Linked DNA regions of Marinagarivorans cellulosilyticus. The protein of the gene in region 1 interacts with the protein of each later gene in a pairwise test. Links are inferred from orthologs where the notes say so. Each region holds a gene or a part of one and is shown in the gene's direction. Other genes may lie near its edges. The genes, in order: lpdA and uvrD.

Region 1 (10,071 bases):
CAACACAGTACTGTACTGATGTTGCCAAAATGATCGAGGCGCCCATTTTCCATGCTAATGGCGACGACCCAGAAGCGGTTGCTTTTGTCACTAATTTAGCAGTAGATTACCGCAACGAATTCAAAAAAGACGTCGTAATCGATTTGGTGTGTTACCGCCGTCGCGGCCACAACGAAACCGACGAGCCCTCTGCAACCCAACCGTTAATGTACTCGGTTATTCGCAAGCACAAAACAACGCGCACACTCTATGCCGAGCAACTTGCAGCGCAAAACATTTACAGCGCAGAAGACTCCGTCAAAATGATGGACGCCTATCGCGCCGCGCTAGATGCCGGTGAGCATGTAACACGCGACCTCGTCAAGGAACCAGACTCTTCATTGTTTGTGGACTGGACACCCTACATTGGCCACGACTGGACAACACAAGCGAACACCACTTACGAATTAAAAACACTGCAAAACTTGGCGGATAAACTAACAACAATTCCGGACGGCATTGTTGTGCAACGTCAAGTTTCCAAAATATATGAAGACCGCCGGAAAATGGCAGCCGGCTCGCTCCCGCTTAACTGGGGCATGGCCGAAATTTTAGCCTATGGGTCAATGCTAGAAGAAGGCATTGCCATTCGCATTACAGGGCAAGATGTTGGCAGGGGAACTTTCTCGCACCGCCACGCGGTAGTCCACAATCAAAAAGATGGTTCCAGTTATATCCCGCTTAAGAATTTATCTGAAGATCAACCCAACCTGCACATTTACGACTCTTACCTTTCTGAAGAAGCGGTACTTGCATTTGAATACGGCTACTCAACAACCAAACCCAATGCACTAGTAATTTGGGAAGCACAATTCGGCGACTTCGCCAATGGCGCTCAAGTTGTGATTGACCAATTCATTACCAGTGGCGAACACAAATGGGGGCGCCTATCAGGCTTAACCATGCTGTTACCACACGGCTATGAAGGCCAAGGGCCAGAACACTCCTCTGCCCGCTTAGAGCGCTTTATGCAGCTGTGTGCAGAGCAAAATATTCAGGTTTGTATTCCGACAACGCCGGCACAAGTGTTTCACATGTTGCGCCGCCAAGCATTGCGACCATTGCGCCGCCCACTTGTAGTAATGAGCCCCAAGTGGATTTTACGCCACAAGCTTGCAACATCCACGCTCGAAGAGTTGGCTGAAGGCAGCTTCCAGAACGTGATTGGCGAAAAAGAAGTTACACCTGAAAACGCTCGCCGCGTTGTATTGTGTAGCGGCAAGGTTTATTACCATTTGCTAGAAGCACGCAACGAGCGCAAACAAAATAATGTTGCTTTAGTCCGCTTAGAACAGCTCTACCCGTTCCCCGATGAAGAGCTGCAAAAAGTATTGGAACCATTTGCTAACGTTACTGATGTTATTTGGTGTCAAGAAGAGCCCATGAACCAAGGGGCTTGGAATTCCAACCAACATCGTATGCGCGCTGCGCTAGAGGGTGTAAACTCTGACGCCTTCTTGCGTTATGCTGGCCGCTCGCCATCGTCGGCACCGGCAGCAGGCTATGCCTCAACACACTTGGAAGAACAAAATCGCTTTATTAACGCAGCGCTAGATGTAACGGTCTAGGCCGTTATTTGCAATGCAATAAATTCACCGCGACAATGCTAATGCCAGCTATAAAACTCGCTAAGAACTGCAGGCATAGGCAAACGACCATTATCAGGGCCTTAACTGAAGGACATATTTGGAATGACCATTGAAATTAAAGCACCAACATTTCCCGAGTCTGTTCAAGATGGCACCATAGCCACTTGGCACAAACAACCCGGCGAAGCTGTATCTCGCGACGAACTGATTGTCGACATCGAAACCGATAAAGTGGTTCTAGAAGTCGTTGCACCTGCTGATGGCGCCCTGACTGAAGTTTTAAAAGGTGAAGGTGAAGTTATTTTAAGCAATGAAGTGATTGCTAAATTCGAAGCCGGCGCTGGCACCGCACAACCGGCCGCCAGCGATAATACCGAAGCCGCACCTGCCGCTAACACCAGCGATAGCGACGAAGACGCCCTTGTTAATCCCGCTGCGCGCAAGCTAGCTGCCGAAAAAGGCGTAGACCTTGCCTCAATTAAAGGCACCGGTAAAGGCGGTCGAATCACCAAGGACGATGTCATTAACGCGCCTGCGGCGCCTGCCGCTAAAGCCCCAGCTCCTGCACCGGTTAATGCGCCTGCGGTTAGCACTAGCGCCGACGGTCGCACAGAAAAACGCGTTCCCATGACGCGCTTGCGAGCACGCATTGCCGAGCGCCTGCTTGATGCATCACAAAATACCGCAATGTTGACTACGTTTAACGAGGTCAACATGGGCCCCATCATGGAGCTTCGCAAAAAGTACAAAGAACAATTTGAAAAAGTTCACAATGGAAGCCGTTTAGGCTTTATGGGCTTTTTTGTAAAAGCCGCTGTAGAGGCGCTAAAACGCTTGCCCGCCGTCAATGCAAGCATTGATGGTAACGACATTGTTTACCATGGTTATCAAGACGTTGGCGTTGCCGTATCCACACCCAAAGGTTTAGTTGTGCCAGTACTGCGCAACGCAGAAAATATGGGCTTAGCCGATGTCGAGAACACCATTCGCGACTTTGGTATGCGCGCTAAAGACGGCAAGCTAGGCATCGAAGAAATGACGGGCGGCACCTTCACTATTACTAACGGCGGCGTGTTTGGCTCTTTAATGTCAACACCCATTCTTAACCCGCCACAAGCGGCAATATTGGGCATGCATAAAATTCAAGAGCGTCCAATGGCTGTTAATGGCAAGGTCGAAATTTTACCCATGATGTACCTAGCCCTTTCTTATGACCACCGTTTAATCGATGGTAAAGAGGCCGTACAATTCTTGGTAGCTATCAAAGACATGATCGAAGACCCAGCACGTATGCTGCTAGAAGTTTAGACCGTCTATTAATTTTTTCTTTGAGCCGGGCGGGACGCACACCCGAGCATTTTCAGCGTTCCCGGCTCTTTCGCTGACTCACACTTGGGGTGTTTATCAATGTCCACTAAATACGATGTAATTGTTATCGGTTCTGGTCCAGCGGGCTATGTTGCTGCAATCCGCTGCGCGCAACTTGGCTTAAAAACAGCCTGTATCGAAAAATGGAAAGACGAAAAAGGTAAAGGCGTTAACGGCGGCACCTGCTTAAACGTAGGCTGCATTCCCTCTAAGGCTTTACTCGACAGCTCTTATAAGTATCACGAAGCAAAAGATCATTTTGATATTCACGGTATTTCAACCAAAGAATTGAAAATTGATGTTAAAACCATGATTGGCCGCAAAAACGATATTGTTAAGCAATTAACCAGTGGTATTGCCGGGCTATTTATGGCCAACAAAGTTACCTCCCTTTACGGTACCGGTAAATTATTAGCCGGCAAAAAAGTTCAGTTTGTCGATTTTGATGGCAAAGAAGAAGTACTCGAAGCTGACAACGTAATTTTGGCTGCGGGCTCTGTGCCCGTAAATATCCCTGTCGCTGCTGTTGATAACGACGTAATCGTCGACTCTACCGGCGCGCTAGAATTTGACGAAGTTCCTAAGCGCCTAGGCGTTATTGGTGCTGGCGTTATTGGGCTTGAACTCGGCTCTGTTTGGAATCGCCTAGGTTCAGAAGTTGTATGCCTAGAGGCTATGGATAAATTCTTGGCCGTGATGGATCAGCAAATTGCGAAAGAAACCAAAAAAATCTTAACCAAACAAGGCTTAGACATTCGCCTAAGCTGCCGCGTAACTGGCAGCGAAATAAAAACCAAAGGCAAGAAGAAAGAAGTTGAAGTTACTTTTACCGACAAAGAAGGTAACGCTCAAACCGAAACTTTCGACAAGCTAATCGTCTGTGTTGGTCGCCGCCCATATACCAAAAATCTTTTGGCTGACGACAGCGGCGTGAAATTGGACGAGCGCGGTTCTATTTACGTTAACGATCTTTGTGCAACAAGCGCTCCCGGCGTATTTGCCATTGGTGATTTAGTGCGCGGCCCAATGCTTGCCCACAAAGGTTCTGAAGAAGGCGTTATGGTTGCCGAGCGCATTGCCGGCGAAAAGACCGTTATGAATTACGACATTATTCCTAACGTTATTTACACTCACCCTGAAGTTGCTTCTGTGGGTAAAAACGAAGAACAACTTAAAGCCGAAGGTATTGAGTACAACGTCGGTACATTCCCATTCTTAGCCATTGGCCGCGCATTAGCAGCCAACGAAAAAGACGGCATGGTGAAGATTTTAGCGCACGCTAAAACCGACCGCATATTGGGCGCCCACATTGTTGGCCCCAGCGCTGCCGACTTAGTACAGCAAGTTGCCATTGCAATGGAATTTGGCTCAAGCGCCGAAGACTTAGGCATGATGGTATTCGGACACCCAACATTGTCTGAAGCGGTACACGAAGCGGCATTAGCCGTTCATGGCCACGCCATTCACATGCCAAACCGCAAAAAACGTTAAATAATAGGCCGCATTTAATGCGGCCTATTATTTATTTTTAAGCGTTAGCTAGACCCGCTTTTATCGTTATAGAGCACAATTTTGATCACCCCCAGCTTAGCAGCTGGGCTTTACTCATTAAGCGCGCGTTCGCGTGTTATTAACAATGGAACATAGTCATGAATTTGCATGAATATCAGGCAAAACAGCTATTTGCTGAATACGGCTTGCCCGTTTCAAAAGGTATCGCCGCAGAAACCCCCAGTGAAGCAGCGGGCGCCGCTGATATTATTGGCGGCGACAAATGGGTAGTAAAAGCACAGGTTCACGCCGGTGGCCGCGGTAAAGCCGGCGGAGTTAAGTTGGTTTCATCAAAAGCCGAAATTGAAGAATTTTCCCGTCACTGGTTAGGCAAAAACTTAGTTACTTACCAAACAGACGAAAATGGCCAACCTGTTAGCCGTATATTAGTGGAATCCTGCACTGATATCGCCCAAGAGCTTTACCTTGGCGCTGTTGTCGACCGCTCTACCCGCCGCATTGTATTTATGGCATCGACTGAAGGCGGCGTTGAAATTGAAAAGGTCGCCGAAGAAACTCCCGAAAAAATCTTAAAAGCGATTATCGATCCTTTAGCAGGCCCACAGCCATACCAAGGCCGCGAGCTTGCTTTCAAATTGGGGTTAAAGGGCGACCAAATTAAGCAATTTACCAAGATCTTCTTGGGCCTTGCAAAAATGTTCCAAGACTATGATTTTGCATTATTAGAAATCAATCCGCTTGTAATTACCGATGCCGGCAACCTGCACTGCCTAGATGGCAAAATCAACATCGACAGCAACGCCATGTACCGCCAGCCCAAATTAAAAGAAATGCATGATCCATCGCAAGAAGACGAGCGCGAAGCGCATGCGGCTAAATGGGAGCTTAACTACGTGGCACTCGATGGCAACATCGGCTGCATGGTTAACGGTGCTGGCTTAGCCATGGGCACAATGGATATCGTTAAACTTCACGGTGGCCAACCTGCAAACTTCCTTGATGTGGGCGGCGGCGCGACCAAAGAGCGCGTTATAGAAGCCTTTAAAATTATCTTGTCCGACGAGAATGTCAAAGCCGTATTAATTAATATTTTCGGCGGCATTGTGCGTTGCGACTTAATCGCAGAAGGCGTTATTGGTGCCGTTAGCGAGGTAGGCGTAAAAGTGCCTGTTGTCGTTCGCTTAGAAGGTAACAATGCAGAGCTAGGCGCTAAAGTACTCGCCGATAGCGGTTTAAATATTATTGCAGCGACCAGCTTAACGGATGCTGCTGAGCAAGTTGTTAAAGCTGCAGCGGAGGCTTAATCATGAGCGTTTTAATTAATAAAGACACCAAAGTATTATGCCAAGGCTTTACTGGCGCCCAAGGTACCTTTCACTCTGAACAAGCAATTGAGTACGGCACTAAAATGGTTGGAGGTGTAACGCCAGGTAAAGGCGGCCAAACGCACTTAGGTCTGCCCGTATTCAACACCATGAGCGAAGCCGTAGCTGCCACAGGCGCTGAAGCCAGTGTTATTTATGTCCCAGCGCCCTTCTGTAAAGATTCTATCTTAGAAGCAGCAAACAGCGGCGTGAAGCTGATTGTATGTATTACTGAAGGCATTCCTACACTGGATATGCTAGATGCTAAAGTGCGATGCGATGAGCTAGGCGTGCGCTTAATTGGCCCTAACTGCCCCGGCGTAATTACTCCTGGCGAATGTAAAATTGGCATTATGCCTGGCCACATTCACTTGCCCGGTAAAGTCGGCATTGTTTCGCGCTCAGGCACCTTAACCTACGAAGCGGTTAAACAAACCACCGATTTCGGTTTTGGACAATCAACCTGTGTAGGTATTGGTGGCGATCCAATTCCTGGCTCTAACTTTATCGACATCTTGGAAATGTTCCAAGCCGACGATAAAACAGAAGCCATCGTAATGATCGGTGAAATTGGCGGCACAGCTGAAGAAGAAGCAGCTGCTTATATTAAAGCCAACGTCACTAAGCCTGTTGTATCTTACATTGCCGGCGTAACGGCGCCCCCAGGCAAGCGTATGGGCCATGCGGGTGCGATTATTTCTGGCGGTAAAGGCACAGCAGACGAAAAGTTTGCAGCCTTGCAAGATGCTGGTGTTAAGACTGTACGCAGCCTAGCTGATATCGGTAAAGCGCTTAAAGAAATTACTGGCTGGTAGTTTCGAGTAGCGTAAAAAAGGCCTTAACTCTTTTTGGAGTTAAGGCCTTTTTTGTATGTCTGAATGTAGGGAAATTCAAAGCGACTAATCTAAACAGTTGTAGACTAGTTGTAATGTAAAAGAAAAAAGTACACCGATATTTTTCATTAAATTCTCGCAGCTTTTATTTTGAAATTTTTACAGATACAGGAATCTTAGTAACGCGGGATATCTCATGCGCTAGAACTTTGGCGGCGGCCACTCCGCGCTCGCCTTTCCACTGCCGGCCTTTCACGTACGAGTCTATCGGCACAGTATTTCTCCCCACGGCATGTAAGACGACCAAATCTTTTGGCATGCTTTTTCTAAATCGACCGTCCCCTTGCACGCTTAAACCAGGATTGTCTGCGTAAGTGATCAGCAAGGTACGAAATTCACTTCGAGGTAACTGACGAGTGTTTTTCTTTGTAAACATTCTCGTTTCATTAATTACAAAACCTCTAGAGCTATAATACAATTTATCCTCATATCCCAGAATCCAAATAGATATCCAGCCAAGAAAAAATGACGCCACTGTCATAAATAGAATCTGAATATCAGGCCCATTCTTAAACAATTCGTACCCCCCTACAAACAGGAACGACAGGGCCCATAAAGCCACCAAACATCCGAGCCACTTGAGATGCTGACCACTTCTTAACGCGCCTACAAGGGCTAAATCTCTCATTAGTTTTGACACCCGCCTGATATTTTCGCATCCACCAATTTTATTTTCTCTGAAACAGAAACACTTGTAGCAAAGAAACCGCCTATGTTTATCTCAAGCTCTAGCACCAGCTCGAACTATACCTTTCTAAACTCGTAGCTTACGCAATTAGCTTTACCACAATCACCGAGATACCAGTTCCCTCTTACACCAAGGTGTATATTAACCAAACCGTCAGCCTTGCCGCCCAAAGCGACAATGTCAGTGCAATTAGTATATCCCGCACCATACCGGTCCGAAAACCCATCGCTGTCGCAAGATTATTAGACCAGAACAATTGACCTGTGCAGTTGCCAACCAGCCAACTCCCAAAGTCCCACTTAGACCCCAACCGCCTTTTGCACAATCACCATTATCATTACATTCAGAGGTTTCTCGCGAGGCATCGCCTTTAATCTGTACAATCGATCGACCACCCAAACCCACTTCTAATTTCCCGCCTAAATGTAAATCACCGAATCCTCGCTTATTAAACGCAAGAGCAACTCCTGCACCCGGAACTACGGCGGTCACCGAAGCCGAGGCTTTTGCTTCTGCAGTCCACGTTTCATAGCCTAGTGGGTCAACTCCTTTGGCACAGTCATCACAGCACTTTTTGCCTGTTTCATGCGCTCCACTCACAGCTATACCAGTGACGCTCAAATTGAATAGAGGATTTGTATTTATGGGCGCGAGTAATTCAGGGATCTTACCACCGAGAAACTCAATCCCTGGACCACCCTTTATCACTACTGGCGGATCGCCCACAGAGCAGTGATTGCCGCAGTCACCTTGAAAGTAGATGTGCACGCTTCACCACACACAGAGCAAGGGAAAAAGCCACCCATACGAAGAGCAGCTTCATTAAACAGCTACGAATACAACCCCGGCAACTCCCCGGTTACACCATTAGTACCAAAGCTTTCAATATCATGGCCCATATACTTAGCAATACTCACTAACAATTTAGTGTGGTCAACACCTCGCCCATCACCCTCGGCATTTAAGTCATAACGAATTTGACGATTACCCTGAATACCAAAATTATGGCCGCCAATTAGCATAAATGGCATATCGCGATGATCATGCAATTTGCCGTCACTCAAACAACTAAAGACATAAATTAATGTATTGTCTAAAAGGTTGCTAGAACCATCCGGTGTGGCTTTAAAGCGCTGTACCATTTCGATTAAGAAGCTATAAAAGTAATCAAGCGAGTTAATCCATGCTTGGCTAAAGTTGTGCGAAATACTGTGGTGGCTTCTAAAGTTTGATGTCGTGTGGGACATTTGCAGCCCGCCTACTCGGGTCATACCGCAACCTAAAAGACGCGTCATTAAATCGACTTGCAAACCCGCAACGGTTGTAAAGTTATCCTCTAAATGAATTTGCGGTGGGTGCACGCCAGGCATAGGGTCAAATTTATTCGGGTTAAAGTTTGTGGTTGAACATAAGCCCGTATCACCACTATCACCGCCAGCATTGGCTACACCATCGAGCTTTTTCTGTAAATCATTTAAAGCATCGATATTGGCCGAAAGTTTTAGACGCTCATCTACGCCTAAATCATTTTTCATTAGGGCTTCTAGTTCTTTGTGCGCTTGGCTAACAATATCGCGGCGTGGATCATAACCACCTGGGGTTGCACCCGGCGCACTTGAAAGACCATAGGCCCGATTAAAGGCTGCCACAGGGTCGTCTTCAGGTTTAACGGATACACCGTTGTAATAATGTGAGTGGTCAGTGGTGCCCGCTTGGAAATTAGCCATTGCGCCTAAATTCACATTTCGCACCGGCGTTTGGCCGCCAATATTATCTTGCTGACCCAGAATAATATCGAGCGAATTATCGCCATTGCCCGTTAAGACTTTACGCGTGCCACCTTGGTGAGAGCCGCCGCCAAGCTTCATATCTAAACCCTGCAAAAACGTCATATGCTCTTGTATTGGCGTAAAGGCTTTAGTCATATCGTTCATTACAGGGTTATTCACAATGGAATAGCCATCGCCAGTTGAACTTATGGCACCAGTTGGGTGCCATGCGGCTTCGCCGTGACTTGTTGTACCATCGGCATTTTTGGGGCAGTAGACTCCATCCGGCATATAAACGAACACCACCTTTGGTGTGTCCTGCCCTACGGCGGCTAATGCCGGCTGGGCAATGCGCATAGCAACGGGTGACAATGTACCGGCAACAATAGCGTTTTTCACAAAGCGACGACGGGTATTTCTAAAAGGCGTTTTCATAATGTATCGTCCTATTTACGCACAGAAAAAGAATCAAGCTGAGTAATGCCAATCAATAACGATTGAATATCAAACTCGCTGTCGGCGAAGGTTTTATTTAGATTCTCGATAGCGCAGTTATCCGCCTCCTCTAGGGTGTAACCTGCCACATACCGGTAATATTGCGTGGTCATACACGACTTTGTCGAATCGGCATTCGCCATCATTTCAGAAAATTCCCAGCGATCTGCAAAGTAACGCTCGTCATCACCACCATCTACATTAATCACTTTACCTTGCGTTAAAATATCCAGTTCGTCCAAGATATCGAAAGTCGCCCAGTCGACCATTTTTTCACGCTCGCGATATTTACCCGATGCATCAAAGTTCTCCAAGGTAAAACCAATATCATCAAAATATTTATGGCAGCTTTGG
Region 2 (10,161 bases), 970 kb from region 1 along the record:
CGAGCTGCTCATAGCTACAGCCTATGGCATCAGTAATGGACAGTGGTAGGGTGTTGGGGCATTGGTCTAGGTTGTCTTCAATGCTATCACCGTCTGTGTCTATAAGTGGGCTATTGATCCAAAAGTGCGCGTGGCTAATTTCTGTCTCACCGGTGTTGTATGTCGTTTGACTGGAAACAGTGTGCTGCCCTGGTGTCAATTGCGCGAGTGAATATGGACTCCCGCCGCGAAAGTCGAAAGGGTAGTAGCCTTCTCTACGTAGGTACCTTTGCTCGAAATTAGGGTCGTCTAAATAAAATAACACTTGAGAGATATTATTTTGTCCGGTTACATCTATAAAAATATACAGCTCATCTTCAGGTGAGAAGTCTGCATTGTTTAGTTTATTTCCTAATGTACGATCAGGGAGGTGGCTAAATGCAATAATAGCCTGCGCTGCGCTGCGTGTTGGGTCGCGAGGGAAGCTGTCTTCATTATTGTTAGTGCCGTCGCCATCGAGGTCCTTATCGCTGTTATCGCCTATTCCGTCTAAGTCAAGATCGTAAGCTTCATTTGGGTCGTCTGGGAATAAATCGTCGGCGTTTAGTATGCCATCGCCGTCGCGGTCGATATTCTCTTGTTCTGGGTCAACAACAAAACTGGCTTCATTAATTTCTGAACTGCCGTCTTTAAAGTACGTAATGGTTACGATGTTATGATTGCCTGCCGCTATCCCTGCTGTGCTAAACGGGGCGCCCCCCCTTAAATCATAAGGGGCATAATTTTCTCGACGGTAATGCCTGCCATTAAAGGTGGGGTCGTCCAAATAAAACAAAATTTTATCGACAGCTGCAATATTTGGTTCGTCTAAAAAAATATAGAGCTGCGCGGTATTGCTAAAAGTCATCGTCGCAATGGGCTCCGCTTCGCTCCTATCTGACTTTAGGCTATAAAGTAATTCTCCTGCATATGCTTGCGGGAGTAATACTGTGGTAGTTATGGCGGTTAAGCTTGCAGACAGCAAGGGCTTGATAAGGCGAGTAATATTCATAAGTGAGTCCTTCTTATGAGGGCGGTCCAAGTTTTTGTTCAGCGTAGGGCTCATGTTGCACTTAATTATTAGTAGTTAGGTTAATGCGCAAGTATGAGTTTCCACGTATTGTCATGTTAACAGAAAATGTTTACATGTAAAGATTTTGAGGGCCAATACTAAAAAGCCGTTAATCACTCTTTAGCCCCATTGGTAAGTTTTCCTCATAACAAATAGAAGATAAAAATGAGAGCTTATATTCTTATCTTCTACTTTGTTAATTGTGCTGTTTTTAAGTCTTTTAGGGAGGGATGTTTAAATGCCTTGCAGGGCGAGCCTTTGGTCCAATTGCAGGCCTTTGTGGCTAAGCTTTTTTTTGAGTATTCATTGAATGGTTCGAGATCTAATCATAATTTGAATACCTTGTGGTTATTGAGCGCCTCTAATTGGTCGAAAATTGAGCTAACCTTAAAGGTGTAAAGCCACAAACGGGCTAAAAATGCGGGGTGTTTGGCACTAAGTGGCATTGGGTTTGGTTTGGTGCTGTAGGCATGATTTACTTACTTAGCAAGTAAACAGTGGGTTTTATAGTCGGTAAAGTCGGCTGTTGCTGAAACTATTGCGTATAGCGCTACAGAGAAGGCTTAAATATTACTGCTTGGGCTGGCTGGAATTCATTAACGATGTGGTTATTTCATGATTAAAAAATATTATTTGCAGTATGGATTTAAACCACTTGGTGCGTTTTGGTCGTCAATTATTCTAGCGGGGTTAACCGCTTGTGGCGGTGGTGGTGGCAGCCCTGCTCAGCCTACTATTATTGCAAGCAGCACAGCTTCGTTAAGCGCCAGTAGCTCGAACTCCAGTGTCGACTCTAACGCTAGTAGTGTGAGCAGTACAGCCGCAGCTAATGTGAGTTTGCAGGGGATGGTGACTTACGATTTGGTTAAGCCTACAGCCAACAATAATGGTCAAATTTATTTGGATTATGCTAATGCTCAAATTGCGCCGGCGCGGGGCGTTACTGTTGAGTTATTGGATAGCTTAAATAACGCTATTGCCTCTACGTCTACAGATAATAATGGTGAATACGCTTTTGTTGTGGCGCCAAACCGGGCGGTAAAAGTACGTGTAAAAGCACAGCTGGATGCCTCTAATTATTCTATCGCTGTAAAAGATAATACCCAAAATAACGCATTATATGTGCTTGATGGTAGCTTGGCAGGCTCGGGTAGTGCTGCAGAGCAAACGCGAAATTTGCACGCTAATTTGGGGTGGAATATTGTAAGCCAAGCCTATTCGTCTGAGCGCCAGTCTGCACCCTTTGCCATTTTAGATTCTTTGTACGACAGCCTAAATATGGTGCTAGCAGCCGATGTGACGGTTAATTTACCGCCTTTAGATGTTTTTTGGAGTGTTAATAATGTGGCGGTAAACGGAAGTTTTAGCGAGGGCAATATTGGCAGTTCTTTATATAGCACGGGCGCTTCAGCTATTTATATTTTGGGGCATGCCAATAACGACACCGATGAATTTGACAACACTGTTGTGCAGCATGAATTTGGTCATTATATAGAAGACAAATTGTCGCGCAGTGAGAGCATTGGAGGGGTACATTACTTAGGGGCACCGGTCGATATGCGGGTGGCCTTTGGTGAGGGCTTTGGTAATGCGTTTGCCGCGATGAGTAGCGGAGAGCCCTTATATCTGGATACTTCTGGTGCTGGGCAGCAATCGGGGTTTGGTTTTAACATAGAAACCAATCGTTTTGGTGGTGGCTATTACAGTGAAGGCGCTATTCACAGCTTGCTATACGATTTGTTTGATAGCGGTAACGAGAGTGGGGATAACATTAGTTTAGGTTTTACGCCCATTCTGGCAGCTTTACGCCACGACGATTACATTACCTTTGATGGTTATACCTCGATTTATGCTTTCTCCAGCGTTTTAAAAAGCATCGTGCCCGAAAACGAGTCCCAAATTAACGAGCTGTTAATGGATCAGAATATAGTGGGTACAGGTATGTATGGTGAGGGAGAAACGGCGACTGGCACGGTATCGTTCAGCTTGCCTATTTATCAGCGTTTGGCACTTGGGGAAACAATCGAAGCTTGTAGCAATAATAATTTACAGGAATATAACGGGCTAGAGGTGCGACGCTACGTTTTATTGGAGGTGCCATCGACCGGGACGTATACCATTAGTGCTCAGCGCAAAAGCGGCATTCAGCCCAGCGATCCAGATTTTCAAATGCACCGTGAAGGGACTTGGGCGGGTGCAAGCGAAGGGCCTTCGGCAAATATAGAGAACTGGACAAAACGGTTGGAGCAAGGGGTTTATGCGTTGAACGTTTATGATGCCTTTAATACCGATGAAGATGATAGTACCGGCGGACTCGTCTGCTTTAATGTGACTCTTAACTAAGGTGCCGGTTATGTCGAAAATAACAACTAGGTTCTACTTTAAACTGCAGGTTGCATGTTTTTTTGCTGCTAGCGTTATGTGTGCACAAAGCCATGCGGCAGAAGTGGTTAACGGCCACAAAGTGGCTGCCCAGGTACAAGCTAAGGCTGCTTATGTTAAGCCTGGTGCGCCGGTTCGCTTGATGAGCCCTGCCGAATTCACCTTAGAAGAGGGCGATGCTCTTCCCCTTGAGGTCGAACTGAGTACGCAGCCGTTAGGGGAAACCGTAGTGAAGCTAAGCTCACAAAGTGGCTTGTTGCTGGCTGGGCAAACGCAGTATTCCTCGCAAGGCAAGTCGCGCATTGTTATGCCTTTATCAGTTACAGCTGAGGCTGCGGCGCTGGGCTACGTTCATATTTGGGTGGAGCATACCGGTGTTAGTGGTCAAAAAACGACGCGTGCGCTAGCTATTGCCCTTGATAGCCGGCCCAAACTATTGCCTCTACAATACAAGGCAAAGGTGGCAAAACCTTATGTGGAGATGCAAGCAACAGAGGTTATTCGTTAGTTGTTATGTTGAGCAAGCGGCATACTTTGCCGTTTTAGCGTTGTTGCTTGCTGGGCGTCTTTATATCCTCCCCTGTCATATCTAGCCGGTTTGAGGGGCCTAGAGCTGGCTTTTACCCTAGCCAGCTATCTAAATTCATGAAATAGCCGTGATGCTTTGGTAGGCGAACCAAAAAGCCTATAGAATGCCGCCATGGATATTACACACCTTACAGACTCACTCAACACTCCTCAGCGCGAAGCAGTATGCGCTAGCCCATGCCATCAATTGATTTTGGCTGGAGCTGGTAGCGGAAAAACGCGCGTTCTAGTGCATCGCATTGCATACCTTATACAGGTGCAAGGCGTAGCACCAAACCAAATAATGGCGGTAACATTTACCAACAAGGCCGCGCGTGAAATGCGCGAGCGTTTACAGCAGTTGCTAGGAGATGTGGGTGGCCCAAATCGTTTCAGTGGTTTGTGGGTGGGCACTTTTCACGGTATTGCACACAGACTATTAAAGATGCACTGGCGTGAAGCCAAGTTACCAGAAAATTTTCAGATTCTCGACAGCGATGATCAGCTTCGGGTGATTAAGCGCGTTTACCAAGCTTTGCAAATTGATGAAAAGCGCTGGCCGCATCGTCAAGCACAATATTTTATTAACGGCAGCAAAGATGAAGGCCTGCGGGCGCAGCACATTCAAGATAGTCACGATCCCTATACGACCACAATGAAAATGATTTACAGCGCGTATGAGGAGGCTTGCCAAAATAGTGGTTTAGTCGACTTTGCCGAGCTGCTGTTGCGCTCACACGAGTTGTGGCTGTCGTCCCCAGAATTGCTAAAACACTACCAAGACCGTTTTGTACATTTGTTGGTGGACGAGTTTCAAGATACCAACAGTGTGCAGTATGCATGGTTGCGGGTGTTAGCGGGTAATGCCTGCTGGGTAACGGGTGTGGGGGATGACGATCAGTCTATTTATGGTTGGCGTGGCGCAAAAATCGAAAACATTCAGCAGTTCGAAAAAGATTTTTCCAATACGGCGGTAACCAAGCTAGAGCAAAACTACCGTTCGACCAATACCATATTAAGTGCTGCCAACGCGGTTATTCAAAATAATAATAGTCGGTTGGGCAAACAACTTTGGACCGAAGATGGTGATGGCGACCCGATAGATTTGTATAGCGCTTTTAATGAGCAGGACGAAGCGCGTTATATTGCCGAATGTATTGAACAGTGGCAAAAAGAGGGTAACTCTTTAGCTTCTTCTGCGGTTTTGTACCGCTCTAATGCTCAATCACGCGTACTGGAAGAAACCTTCTTGCGCGAGGGCATCGCTTACCGGATTTATGGCGGGCAGCGCTTTTATGAGCGCATGGAAATTAAAAATGCCTTAGCTTATGTACGCCTCGTATTAAATCGCCATGACGACCCCGCATTTGAGCGCGTAATTAATACCCCCACACGAGGCATTGGTGAAAAATCACTAGAGGCCTTGCGTTTGACCGCAAGAGAGCAAGGCTGCAGCCTATTTGATGCAGCCGCCGCTTTGCTCGCTAATAATGTATTGCCCGCTCGTGCGGCTAACTGCATAAAAGCATTCTTGGCGTTGCTTGATGAATTGCAAGGTGGTATTGATAGTTTAGGATTGGCTGAGCAAGTTGAGTATGTAATCAACGCCAGTGGTTTATATGAGTTCCATCAAAAGGAAAAAGGCGAGCGCGGGCAGGCCAGGATTGAAAACTTGCAAGAACTTGTAAACGCGTGTCGTGCGTTTAACGCCGAAGATGCAGATCGAGCTCCCATTGCCGAGTTCGTTGATAACGCAGCCTTAGGTTCTGGAGAGCAGCAGGCAGACGAGTATCAGGATGCTGTGCAAATGATGACATTGCACAGTGCAAAGGGGCTTGAGTTCCCGCTGGTATTTATTGCTGGTGTGGAAGAGAATTTATTTCCACATAAAATGTCGGCCGATAGTGCCGAGGGCTTAGAAGAAGAGCGTCGGTTGTGTTATGTCGGCATTACACGCGCAATGAAAAAGCTCGTATTAACGCATGCAGAAAGCCGCCGTTTATACGGTTCGGAAACGTATAATCCGTTGTCGCGATTTATTCGTGAAATACCCGAAAAATGTATTCAAGAAGTTCGCTTAAAAGCCGTCGTTACTCGCCCTGCGAATGTCGCTAATGTGCGCAAAGATAACGCATTAAAAGCTGCATACAGTGATGAAGGTGATGGTGAGTTTAAGCTGGGGCAGCGTGTAGCCCATGCTAAATTTGGCGAGGGGGTAATTTTGCAATTTGAAGGGCGCGGGCCTGGCGCTAGGGTAAATGTGGCTTTTACCGACGCTGGTAGTAAATGGCTGATGATGCAATACGCAAAGCTTCAAGCCGTCGAGCGTTAAGCGATATAGCGACAGAGTAAAACGGGCTTGTGTATTTTGGCGATGCTTTTAGTGTTTTTAAGTGCGTGCCAATATAAAAACTTAATAAGAATAATTTATGCAATCTACAAATAAAACGCTAATTTATCCTTCAATTATTGCTGTCTTAATGCTAGTGGTGGTCGGCTTGACGGGTGGTTTGGTTTTTAAGGGCAAGCAGCTGCCTAAGCATAGCGAGACCGGTCATTCATCCCCTAGTGAGCAAACTGTTTATGAGTGGTCATTGATGACGACTTGGCCTAAGAACTTTCCTGGTTTAGGCGCGGCGCCAGAAAACTTTGCCAAGTTGCTGGATAAAATGAGTAATGGCAGGCTAAAAGTCAAAGTTTATGGTGCCAACCAGTTAGTGCCTGCCATGGGGGTGTTTGGGGCGGTATCATCCGGAAGTGCGCAAATGGGGCACAGCGCGGCGTATTATTGGCGCGGTAAAATTCCGGCAACAGTGTTTTTTACATCAGTCCCCTTCGGCATGACGGCGCAAGAGTTAAACGGTTGGCTTCATTATGGTGGCGGTTTGGCCCTGTGGCGTGAAATCTATGCAGAGCACAATTTAGTCCCTTTTGCTGCGGGCAATACGGGTGTGCAAATGGGCGGCTGGTTTAACAAAGAAATCAATAGTCTTGATGATATTCAGGGCTTAAAAATGCGTATACCAGGAATAGGTGGCGACGTTTTCTCTCGCGCTGGCGGTACGGCTGTTAATATCCCTGGTGGTGAGCTTTATACCGCCTTACAGTCTGGTGTTATCGATGCTACAGAGTGGGTTGGGCCTTATAACGATCTAGCATTCGGTTTTCATCAAATTGCTAAATACTACTATTATCCTGGCTGGCATGAACCTGGCCCAACATTGGAAATTATCGTTAATAAAGAGGCTTACCAAGGCCTACCAGGTGATTTACAAAGCATGATAGAAGCCGCTGCGCGAACAGTGAATCAAGATATGCTAGATGAATATACCGCGCGTAACAATGATGCTTTGGTGGAGTTGGTCAATGAGCATAATGTTGCGGTAAAACCATTTCCAGATGATGTACTAAAGAGTTTTGCGAAAATGAGCGAGCAGCTTTATGGGGAATATGCCGCCAATGACCCGTTATTTAAAAGGGTTTATGAACACTACAGTGATTATCTTTATAAAGTGCGTGGCTATCATATGCTGAGTGAGCAAGCTTATTTGGATGCAAGGGAAGCCGCTTTGCCGCTTTCTTTGCAGCACTAAATACTTAATAAATCTATTGGTGGAGCCTATAAATGGTGATGAAACTACGACGAGGCATGGTTAAATCGACGTTTATTGTTGCGCTGGCTGCAACAGGAGGCTGTGCTAACTTGGGGCAGGTCGCTGATTCTGGCGCGCAATTATCCCAAGCTTTGGGCTATAACCCTGCACAGCTATCGTCTGCTGTAAAAGAGGCGTTGGAATTGAGCGCCGTGCGCGCAACTGACGCTTTAAGTGAAAGTGGCGGTTACGCTAATAATACGCAGTTTAAAATAGTAATGCCGGAAGATATTCAAAATATAGCTAACACCCTGCGTAGCTTTGGTCTTGGTGGGTATATTGATAATGTTGAGGCTTTAATGAACCGTGGCGCTGAAAAAGCAGCCGCACAAGCTAAGCCTTTTTTAATTGATGCAATTAAAAGCATGGATGTCACCGATGCTATTGGGATTGTGCGCGGCGGCGATAGCGCAGCTACTCAGTTTTTTCGATCACAAACAGAAGATGGTATCCGCAAGCGTTACCAAGAAATCGCGAAAGAGCAGCTTGCGCAATTGGGCTTCTATGGTGATTATAAACAGCTATTAAACGCTTACAAACTGGCTCCTATCCCTAATAAACCAGACTTAGACTTGGAGTCTCGCGTTATCAATTTGGGCTTGGACGCATTATTCACCCAAATCGCGGAAGAAGAGAAAAAAATACGAGAAAACCCTGTAGAGCAGGGGAGTGTTTTGCTGGGTTCAGTGTTTGGGCGTTAACTGTTTTTAGGTGTCACATGAATCATCAATATCCATTGGTTTCTATTGCTGTTACGACGTATAACGGCGCTAGGTATTTAAGGCAGCAACTCGATAGTCTGCTAGCGCAAGATTATCCAAGCTTAGAAATTGTGGTGGCCGATGATTGCTCCACCGATAATACTAGAGCTATTCTTGTAGAGTACGAATGCCATGAGAATTTTCGGTGGTATAAAAATGCAAAAAATCTGGGCTATATTAAAAACTTTGAGCATGTAATTAAACGGTGCCGAGGTGAATATATCGCTTTATGCGATCAGGATGATGAGTGGTATACCGATAAAATAACTAAAACCCTTGCATTTCTTCATGAAAAAGATGCGCTATTAGCATACTGCGATGCTGATTTAATAGCAGCGGATAATTCAAAGATAGGAATGAATCTTTTGAGTCATTCGCCAACAGGGCCTATAGATGGCGGTGAGTATGAAAAGTTTTACCTCCTTAATACGGTAAATGGGTGTACTGCATTGTTTCGTCGAGAGTTGTTTGATCAGGCAGCTCCGTTCCCTATTGATGTTCCGCATGATTGGTGGCTTTCTTATATTGCAGCATTTGATGGTCGGTTGGCTCATACTGCTGATCGTTTGATGGGGTATAGAATGCATGCCAATAACACGATTGGAATATCATACCGAATAAAGAAGCGTAACCTAAAACAGTATCTAAGGAGAAAGCTTAGCCGATATTCCAAGCGTTTTATTTATGATAAAACGGTTAGGCCAGTTAAGTGGGGGCAGGAGTGTCTTGAGCATTTTGAGCGCTTTAAAGCGTTTGAGGAGGGGCGAGGTAAAACGACAACGATATTAAATGTATTGACCGATTGGATGAATGCAAAAATGTCGAATGATGCTCGGGTCGAGGAGTATCGAAGTTTCTTTTTTGAGCATCACCAGCGCTTAGGCATTAAAATGCGCTCTTTATTATTCATGACAATCCGAAAGGAGTTAATAAGGGCAAAAATTAAGTTGTGTTATACCCTCGCATCGCCATTGCTTTTTGTTATTCTGCTTCTTTGTGTGATTTGGACTGTTTTATGAAGCATTTTTCTTGTGTTTTAGAACAGTTGACTTTAAAGGAAAAGGACTGGTTGCTTGTTGGTAAGGGCCCTACGTTTGAAAAAGTGCTGAGTGTTAATCTCGGCGACTATATTACAATGGGAATTAATCATGTTGTATCTCTTATAGATGTTGATGTATTGCATGTCGCTGATATTGATGTGTTAGATGATGCTGGGGGGGCGATTGAGAAAAAGGCTAGGTATTTGTTGATGCCTCTTTATCCGCATGAAAATAATAAACCTTCATTGTCTACGTTAGATCATTTCATAGAGAAGATCCCTTTACTTCGAAAAATGAATGAGGCAGGGCGGCTGCTCTGGTACAACTCAAGTTTGGCTGGCAGAGTTAATCAGGAGTATCCGGTTGTTGCTGTTAAATACTTTAGCGCGGACGCTGCCGTCGCTTTACTCGCATCGAATGGCGTTAAACGAATTCGAACTGCAGGTATTGATGGTGCTACTGAGTATAATAAAAATTTCTCAGGGCTAAGCGAAAAAACGCGCTTATCGAATGGCCAATCTTCTTTTGATAAGCAGTTTCGTGCGATTGCTGCAACTATTATGAATACCGGAGTGGAAATACTCCCCCTTATTATGGATGATTATATTCGGGTATATGTTGGCGCAGAAATTGAGCAATCTTTGGCTTTAAAAGTGCTGGAGTATTCC

What was found.
Region 2: the proteins of lpdA (region 1) and uvrD interact in binary tests that used the Escherichia coli proteins (3 or more experiments, as listed by UniProt). The link is inferred for Marinagarivorans cellulosilyticus from one-to-one orthologs.

What each region holds. Positions count from the first base shown.
Region 1 is NZ_AP023086.1:3,255,858-3,265,928, reverse strand. What follows is about bases 2,427-5,261. They hold lpdA (dihydrolipoyl dehydrogenase), read left to right. Parts: upstream 2,427-3,035; coding sequence 3,036-4,487; downstream 4,488-5,261. Other genes in these bases: sucC (ADP-forming succinate--CoA ligase subunit beta), read left to right, coding at 4,646-5,261; odhB (2-oxoglutarate dehydrogenase complex dihydrolipoyllysine-residue succinyltransferase), read left to right, coding at 2,427-2,936. In the rest of the region: MARGE09_RS13060 (2-oxoglutarate dehydrogenase E1 component), read left to right, coding at 1-1,607; more of odhB, read left to right, coding at 1,731-2,426; more of sucC, read left to right, coding at 5,262-5,812; sucD (succinate--CoA ligase subunit alpha), read left to right, coding at 5,815-6,687; MARGE09_RS13035 (hypothetical protein), read right to left, coding at 6,851-7,393; MARGE09_RS13030 (DUF1552 domain-containing protein), read right to left, coding at 8,284-9,657; MARGE09_RS13025 (DUF1592 domain-containing protein), read right to left, coding at 9,669-10,071. UniProt on the Escherichia coli protein: Lipoamide dehydrogenase is a component of the glycine cleavage system as well as of the alpha-ketoacid dehydrogenase complexes.
Region 2 is NZ_AP023086.1:2,289,750-2,299,910, forward strand. The notes cover bases 3,847-6,771. They hold uvrD (DNA helicase II), read left to right. Parts: upstream 3,847-4,172; coding sequence 4,173-6,371; downstream 6,372-6,771. Other genes in these bases: MARGE09_RS08985 (hypothetical protein), read left to right, coding at 3,847-3,980; MARGE09_RS08995 (TRAP transporter substrate-binding protein), read left to right, coding at 6,469-6,771. In the rest of the region: MARGE09_RS08975 (thrombospondin type 3 repeat-containing protein), read right to left, coding at 1-1,030; MARGE09_RS08980 (hypothetical protein), read left to right, coding at 1,706-3,433; more of MARGE09_RS08985, read left to right, coding at 3,444-3,846; more of MARGE09_RS08995, read left to right, coding at 6,772-7,632; MARGE09_RS09000 (DUF4197 domain-containing protein), read left to right, coding at 7,665-8,393; MARGE09_RS09005 (glycosyltransferase family 2 protein), read left to right, coding at 8,411-9,472; MARGE09_RS09010 (glycosyltransferase family protein), read left to right, coding at 9,469-10,161. UniProt on the Escherichia coli protein: A helicase with DNA-dependent ATPase activity. Unwinds DNA duplexes with 3'-5' polarity. Translocates on single-stranded DNA with 3'-5' polarity. Initiates unwinding more efficiently from a nicked substrate than double-stranded DNA.